One region of the Ketobacter alkanivorans genome, then DNA from elsewhere that is predicted to be linked to it. Evidence: predicted binding sites of a transcription regulator. Region 1 holds the regulator's gene; the other holds the start of a gene.
What was found. Region 1 encodes sigma-54, which starts transcription at its own class of promoters, with help from an activator protein. Its sites were predicted from a motif close to ANTGGCATNNANNTTGCTNT; they were not measured.
Positions count from the first base shown of each region.

Region 2: Kalk_RS04095 (flagellar basal body rod protein FlgF) is a predicted target of sigma-54. The motif match lies at 2,678-2,697, and genes of this name have one in related genera.

Region 1 covers NZ_CP022684.1:4,025,917-4,030,196, reverse strand. Annotated here, with positions in the region: gene lptA (lipopolysaccharide transport periplasmic protein LptA) at 1-317, shown strand, start outside; gene lptB (LPS export ABC transporter ATP-binding protein) at 314-1,039, shown strand; gene Kalk_RS17215 (RNA polymerase factor sigma-54) at 1,227-2,849, shown strand; gene hpf (ribosome hibernation-promoting factor, HPF/YfiA family) at 2,970-3,257, shown strand; gene ptsN (PTS IIA-like nitrogen regulatory protein PtsN) at 3,304-3,756, shown strand; gene rapZ (RNase adapter RapZ) at 3,769-4,280, shown strand, end outside.
Region 2 covers NZ_CP022684.1:987,462-991,741, reverse strand. Annotated here, with positions in the region: gene flgB (flagellar basal body rod protein FlgB) at 1-128, shown strand, start outside; gene flgC (flagellar basal body rod protein FlgC) at 131-574, shown strand; gene Kalk_RS04105 (flagellar hook assembly protein FlgD) at 592-1,272, shown strand; gene flgE (flagellar hook protein FlgE) at 1,288-2,625, shown strand; gene Kalk_RS04095 (flagellar basal body rod protein FlgF) at 2,749-3,486, shown strand; gene flgG (flagellar basal-body rod protein FlgG) at 3,581-4,280, shown strand, end outside.

The DNA.
Region 1 (4,280 bases):
CCCTGTTCTCACAGGTACCCGAGCCCAACCAGGCGGAAGTCATCGCCAAAGCCAAAAACATCGATTACATGGTGCGCGATCAGAAACTCCTGCTAAAACGCAAGGCTTCCATCGTGCAAGGCGAAAACATCTTTCGCGGCGAAGAGATCGTTTACGAAATCCAAAGCCAGCGCTTGCAAGCACTGGGACAGACCCAGGATCACCAGCCCGGCGACATAAAAGGCCGAGTGGAAATGATTCTGCCATCGGCGGCAGAGCCTGCACCGCAAACAGCGCCTGCTCCCGCCCCAACAGAAAAGGCCATACCTGCATCATGAGCCGCCTGACAGCATCCAATCTAGCCAAAAGCTACAAAGGTCGCGCCGTGGTGGAAGATGTCTCCATCACCATCGAAAGTGGCCAGATCGTCGGGCTACTGGGCCCTAACGGTGCCGGTAAGACCACCTGTTTCTACATGATCATCGGCATAGTCCCCCAAGACAAAGGCCGCATCGTGATAGACGATACCGAAATCACCCACCTGCCCATGCACGGGCGCGCCGCCAAAGGCATCGGCTACTTGCCCCAGGAAGCCTCCATCTTTCGCCGCCTCAAGGTAAAAGAGAACATCATGGCGATTCTGGAAACACGCAAAGACCTGAACAAAAAGCAGCGCCAGGCCAAACTGGACGAACTGCTGGCGGAGTTCCACATTGGCCACATTGCCGAATCCCAGGGTATGGCCCTGTCCGGTGGTGAGCGCCGCCGGGTAGAAATCGCACGGGCACTGGCCACCGACCCCGCCTTCATCCTGCTGGATGAGCCCTTCGCCGGGGTCGACCCCATTTCCGTTGCGGATATTAAACAGATTATCAGCCATCTGCGGGATCGCGGCTTGGGCGTACTGATCACCGACCACAACGTGCGGGACACCCTCGACATTTGCGAGAAAGCCTTTATCGTCAGTGAGGGCCATATTATCGCCGAAGGTGAGCCCTCACTCATCCTGCAAAACCAGAAAGTACGCGAGGTTTATCTGGGCAACCAATTTCATATGTAAAAGTTCTAAGTAATTTCAGGCATGTAAATTGCTTTGCGGGCTGACTGCTCTTACAATTAAAGCATCGCAGTTGAAATACGGCCCAACTAAGCTGTTGAAAACAGGCCAATAATTGGCTGCCTAAAACGTCAACAAGGCCGTGACACCCCACTAAAACTGGTCGTTGAAGAAGTTGAATTAGGTATCAATGAAACCAACCTTACAGCTCAAAATTGGTCAACACCTTACTATGACGCCCCAGCTGCAGCAGGCCATACGCTTGCTACAGCTCTCCACGCTGGATCTGCAAACCGAAATTCAGGAAGCACTGGAGTCCAACCCCCTACTTGATGTGGATGAGTCAGGATCGGATAACGACAGCGGCGACACAAGCGAACAAAATACCAGCGACAAAAGCACCGAAACCACCAACGAAAAAGAACCTGTCGTGGACTTTTCCCAGTCCAGCGACAGCAGTGAAGCCAGCTCAACCACCAACGAAGATGCCCCCGTCGACCTGGAAGGCAAAGAAATGCCCGGCGAGCTGCCCGTGGACAGCGACTGGGATACCTTATACGACGGCACCGCAGGTTCCGGTGGCAGCACCAGCTTCGACGACGATGACTTCGACTATGACAGCCGTAACAGCGCCCCGGAATCAATCTATGACTCCTTGATGTGGCAGCTGAACCTGACCAACATGTCCGACATGGACCGCATGATCGCCATGGCCATCATTGAAGGCGTCAATGCCAAAGGCTATCTCACCCAATCCGTAGAGGACATCCGCGACGGCGTACTCGCCCAGCAGGACGTAGTGGCAGACCTGGTACGCCTGCAGCAGGCCGAACTGGAAGCCATGGGCATCCAACTGGAACCCGAAGAAGGCGACGACGGCAGCGCCATCTCACTGGAAGAAGTGCTGGCCGTACTGCACCGCATTCAACAATTTGATCCCCCCGGTGTGGCCGCCCGAGACCTGCGGGAATGCCTGCTGATCCAGCTCAAACAGGAGCCAAAAGGCGACCCAACCCGAGAAGACGCTATTTTGGTCGTGGAAATGTTTCTGGATGCCCTCGGCTCTCGCGACTTTGCCACCATCATGCGCAAGGGCAAGCTATCAGAAACCCGTTTAAAAGCCGCCATCGAGCTGATCCAGGCCCTGAACCCCTACCCAGGCAGCAGCATTGAATCCGATGACACCCAATACGTCATCCCCGATGTCATTGTCAGCAAAGACAAAGGCCGCTGGCGAGTAGAACTGAACCCGGAGGCCACCCCCCGCCTGCGAGTAAACAGTGGCTACGCCTCCCTGATACAGCGGGCCGACAACAGCAGCGACAACACCTTCCTCAAAAACAACCTGCAGGAAGCCCGCTGGTTTATCAAAAGTTTACAAAGCCGTAACGAAACCCTGCTGAAAGTAGCCACCAAGATCGTCGAATATCAGATCGGCTTTCTGGAAGAGGGCGAAGAGTCCATGAAGCCATTGGTTTTACACGACATTGCCGAAGCCGTAGGCATGCACGAATCCACCATCTCCCGAGTAACCACACAGAAATTCATGCATACGCCCCGCGGCATATTTGAGCTGAAATACTTCTTCTCCAGCCACGTCAGCACTGCCTCGGGGGGCGAATGTTCATCCACCGCCATTCGCGCCATTATCAAGAAGCTGGTTGCAGCAGAAAATCCAAAAAAACCGTTGAGCGACAGTAAAATTGCCAACATACTGGAGGAACAGGACATCAAGGTTGCCCGGCGCACGATCGCCAAATACCGCGAGGCTATGATGATTCCCCCTTCCAATGAAAGGAAACGATTGGTTTGACCTCTGGTCATAGAATACAGAGTTGAACATCATCGGTGCCCTTCTGGCCGATGCTATACCAAACCCAAACGCGCCAGCCAATGGGTTGCAGTAAAACAAACCACGATTAAGGAGTGGCCTATGCAAATCAATATCAGCGGACATCACGTAGACGTTACGGACGCACTGAAAGACTACGTTGCCGATAAAATGCAAAAACTCGAACGCCATACCGACGACATCACCAGCATCCAAGCCATCCTGAGTGTCGAAAAGAACCGACAAAAAGCCGAAGCAAAAATTCATGTAAAAGGCGCTGACCTGTTTGCCAACGCCGAATCCGAAGACATGTATGCGGCCATCGACATGATGACCGACAAACTTGATCGCCAAGTGCTGAAGCACAAAGAAAAATCCAAGAGCTGGTAAACAAGGCGATTAACTCCAAAGGTTGTAATAAGGTTAATTGATAACGATGGAACTTGCTGAAATCATCAGTCCGCAACGGGTTTTTGAAGACGTACCTGGCGGCAGCAAAAAGAAAGTTCTGGAAACCGCTGCTGGGCTTATTGCCCAGCAGTACCCCGAACTGGACCCCAACGAATTGTTCGACAGTCTTATATCAAGGGAAAAGCTTGGCAGCACAGGCCTGGGCAAAGGCATCGCCATCCCCCATTGCCGTGCACAGCATTGCAACAACGTTATAGGTGCCTTCATCAAACTCGAAAGTGGCGTGGATTTCGACTCCATTGATCACGAACCCGTGGACATGCTGTTTGTGTTATTGGTGCCGCAAGATGCGCATGAAGAACATCTTAATGTTCTCGCCAAAATCGCCGCCATGTTTAACGATGAAACACGCCGCAACACACTGCGCAATGCACATTCATCCGATAGCATCTACGATGCCCTCGTCACTCCCGTATAAAGGTAATATGCCATGAAGCTGGTCGTAATCAGCGGTCGCTCCGGATCAGGAAAAACCACTGCATTACACGTGCTTGAGGACATCGGCTACTACTGCGTTGACAACCTCCCCGTCACATTGTTGCGGGATCTGATGAGCGAGCTGGCAACGCGCACTGCCCCCCGCATCGAAGAAGTTGCCATTGGCATAGACGCCCGCAACAGCGTAACCCAGCTGGAAAAACTCCCCAACGTATTGCGAGAGCTAACCGCAGACGGCATCGACAGTCAGGTTATCTACCTGGACGCCGGAGATGAAGCACTGATAAAACGCTTCAGCGAAACCCGTCGCCGCCACCCCATCAGTAACGACACCAACACCCTCAAAGAAGCCATTGTGCGCGAACGGGAAATGCTGAACCCGGTAGCATCAAGCGCCAGCCTGATCATCGACACCAGCAACCTCACCCTGCACGAACTGCGCGACCAAATCAAAATGCGAGTGGCCGAAAACCAGGATGGCATGGCCATACTGTTCCAGTCATT
Region 2 (4,280 bases), 1.9 Mb from region 1:
ATGGCAACACCGTGGACGCGCAAGCGGAAAAAACCGAATTTGCGCGTAACACCATGGAGTATCAAGCGGCCTTTGAATTTCTCAATGGCAAAGTCAAATCCCTGATGTCAGCTATTCGAGGAGATTAATTATGTCGCTACTAAATGTATTTGATATCGCTGGCAGTGGCATGAGTGCCCAAACTGTACGAATGAATACGGTGAGTTCCAATATTGCGAATGCCGAGAGCGTGAGTAGCAATACAGATCAAACTTACCGAGCCAGGGAGCCGATATTCAAAGCCCAACTGCAGGCGGCGATGTCGGGTCAGCCTTTCGATTTTTCGGCCAAACAACTGGATATGGGCGGCGGCGTACAGGTTCAAGGTATCGTAGAAAGTGATGCGCCTTTGCAAATGCGTTATGAGCCTCATCACCCAATGGCGGATGATAACGGGTATGTGTCGTATCCCAATGTAAATGTCGTGGAAGAAATGGCCAATATGATCAGCGCCTCACGCGCGTTTCAAACTAACGTAGATGTGATGAGTTCTGCAAAAACGATGATGCAGCAAGTGTTGAGCTTAGGCCGGTAACGGGGGGAGGATAAATCATGGCTATTAACAGCGTTGAAGCTAACAGTGTTCTGAATGATCTCTCTATTCGCAATAAACCAGAAAGTGAGAAGTCGGCCTCCCAGTCGGATAAGGACATGTTCATGCGCCTTCTGTTGGCGCAAATAGAAAACCAGGATCCACTTAAACCAACAGATCAAACCGATTTTGTAGCGCAATTGGCACAGTTCAGCTCGTTAGAAGGTATTCAGAATCTAAGTAACAGCGTGCAGGATATCGGCGCCATGTACCGATCCAGCCAGGCCTTACAGGCTACTGCTCTGGTGGGGCGGGAAGTGTTAGTGCCGGGTCAGGTTGGGTATCTGGAGCAGGGCAGTGAGATCAGCGGCATGATTGAGGCCAACCAAGCATCCGGCGACGTTATGATGGTCATTAAAGATGCTGCCGGCCAGGTTGTGGCAAATCGAGATCTGGGAAATATAGGCAGCGCTGAAACACCGTTTAGCTGGGATGGAACCAATAATCTAGGTGAGGATCTGCCCGCTGGCCTCTACTCAATATCTATTGAGGGCACGATGTCCGGTGAGAATGAAGCTTTGATAACCAGTATGTATAGCCGGGTTAACAGTGTCAGTATCGTCGATAATCAAGGCGGTATGCTGTTAAACCTGAATGGTGTGGGTCAGATTAATTCAAGTGAAATTCAAGAAGTACGATGATAGCAGGAGAAGGTCATGGGTTTTAATATTGCGTTAAGTGGACTGAATGCTGCGCAAGCGCAACTGGATGTTACCAGTAATAATATTGCTAACGTAGAAACGACAGGTTTTAAAGGTTCAAGAACCGCGTTTGGCGATATTTATGCGAACTCTGCGTTTGGCAACAGTGATACTGCGGTGGGTAATGGTGTGTTGTTGCAGCAGGTTCAACAGCTATTTGATCAAGGCAATCTCAATTTTACATCTCAAGCTTTGGATCTGGCAATCAGCGGTGAGGGATTCTTTGTACTGTCTCCGGATCAAATAAGTCAGGAGCGTGTTTACACGCGGGCCGGAAATTTTGGTGTTGATGAAAATGGATTTGTTGTGAATGCATCAAACCAGTATTTACAGGTGTTTCCGGTAAATGATGATGGTTCGGTAACGGCAACAGCTCTGTCCAGTACCACGCCTCTGCAATTGCCCGATACAGCGGGTGCGCCCCAGGCGACGGCTGAAGTGGAGATCGGTGTAAACCTGCCTGCCAATGCTACCAACTTGAACGTTGACGTGTTTGATCCGACCGACTCCAACACCTATTCCGCGTCTACATCTATCACTTTATACGATAGCCTGGGGGATTCGCACATAGCAACTGCGTATTTTGTTAAAGAGCCCAACTTGGGAACAAGTGGCCAGCAAAATACGTGGGGTGTTTTCTTGACGGTTACTGATGACACTGGTGGTGTAAACACCCTGGATGTTTATGATGGATTGGGTGGCGCTATCAGTTCGGAGGTTAACGCGAATGGTGTAGGCTATGGTGTTCTGGCTTTTGACTCACAGGGTGTGTTTCAAGGAACCGATCCTGGCGGCGGTATATTTACGGATCAATTTTCGTTTTTAACCAACGGTGCCGATACCACGCAGCAAGTATATTTTGATTTTGCCGGTAATCCACCAACACAATTTGCGTCGCCTTTCTCGGTTTCGGCGTTATCACAGGACGGTTTTACAATCGGCCGTCTTACCGGTTTGAGTGTGGATGACCAAGGTGTTATTCAGGCCACCTATTCAAATGGACAGACAACCGCCGTTGGCAAGGTTGCGTTGGCACGATTTTCTAATCCGCAGGGTATGCTGCAAATTGGTAACACTACTTGGCGCTCGTCTACAGCATCGGGAGAACCTATTCCTGGGGAGGCGGGCACTTCAAGTTTTGGTCTAATACAGTCTGGTGCTCTGGAAACATCCAATATAGATCTCACCGAAGAGCTGGTGACGTTAATAACGTCGCAAAGAAACTTTCAGGCCAATGCCAAGTCTATAGAAACCTCCAATGCAGTGACGCAGACAATCATTCAGATAAGGTAATAAAACCAGGCAAAAAAGATCCCTGCATAGCAGGGATTTTTTTTGCCTGAAAACTGGCAAGCGAATTGCACTTTTACTCAGTGAGACTTAATTCGATGAATTATTGACGGTGCAGGAATCGCTATGGACAAGTTCTTATACATCTCCATGACAGGTGCAAAGGAGGCTTTGGATGCCCAAAGCCTGCGAGCCAACAATTTGGCGAATGTATCTACCGCTGGCTTCAAAGCTGATTTTCACCAATACCGCTCGATGTCCGTGTTTGGTGAGCACCACCCATCCAGAGCTTACGCAATGAACGAGCGGCCCGGAACTGATACAGGTGCGGGATCTTATATGGAAACAGCCAGAGATCTGGATGTGGCGATAAAAGGTGATGGCTGGTTTGCAGTTCAGTTGCAGGATGGATCGGAGGCATACACACGAGCGGGTGACCTCAAGCGGGATGTAAGTGGGGCGGTTACGACAGGAACAGGATTGCCCGTTTTGGGCGATGGAGGCCCGATCGTACTGCCCGAATACGACAAGCTGGTAGTAGGGGTCGACGGAACGCTTTCTATAACAGGTCTAGGAGAGGATCCGCTATCTCTAACGCAGATCGCTCGTTTAAAACTGGTCAAACCGGATCAGCAGCAGATGGTGAAAGGGGATGATGGCTTGTTTCGTATGAAGGATGGCTCTGAACTCGAGTCTGATCCAGATGTGCAGGTTATCAATGGCATGTTGGAAGGATCAAACGTGAATCCTGTTAATGAGATGACGGCCATCATATCTCATGCTCGTCTTTTCGAAATGAATGTGAAGATGATGCAGGCCGCCAAAGAAATGGATGAGGCCTCGGCACGGATCCTGCAGAACTAATTACAACGACAGATAAATGTCATAGGAAAAGAATTAACGGCAATTTTTTTCCTCAACAAGGTTAAGCATTGCCAGCTTTATCGGAGTACAAGACATGCATTCAGCTCTTTGGGTAAGTAAAAGCGGATTAAGCGCACAGGATACTAAGTTAAAAACGATATCCAATAACCTTGCAAACGTGAGTACTACGGGTTTCAAGCGTGATCGCGCGGTGTTTCAGGATCTGCTGTATCAAATTAATCGACAACCTGGAGGTCAGTCCTCACAGAATACTGAATTGCCATCGGGGCTTCAGTTGGGTACTGGTGTACGCATGGTAGCAACTCAAAAAGAGTTCACCATGGGAAACATCGAGGTAACTGATCAGGGCCTTGATATGGCAATTAATGGTCGAGGATTTTTTCAAATTCTCATGCCAGATGGGTCGGTTAACTATACCCGTGATGGCAAGTTTCAAATTGATTCTACCGGTCAAGTGGTTACATCCGGCGGGTTTCCGCTTGAGCCTGGCCTGACTGTGCCTGAAGGTTTTCAGAATGTGACTATAGGCACCGATGGTGTTGTAACAGTATCAGATGCACAAACCGGGGATTCTACCCAAATAGGGAACGTTCAATTAGCAGACTTCATTAATCCATCGGGTTTAGAAGCGATGGGCAGTAACTTGTTTCGTGAAACAGTAGCCAGTGGTGCGCCCACGCAGGGTGAACCAGGTCAAAATGGATTGGGCCCCATTATTCAAGGTGCGCTGGAAAGCTCGAATGTGAATGTGGTGGAGGAGATGGTCAACATGA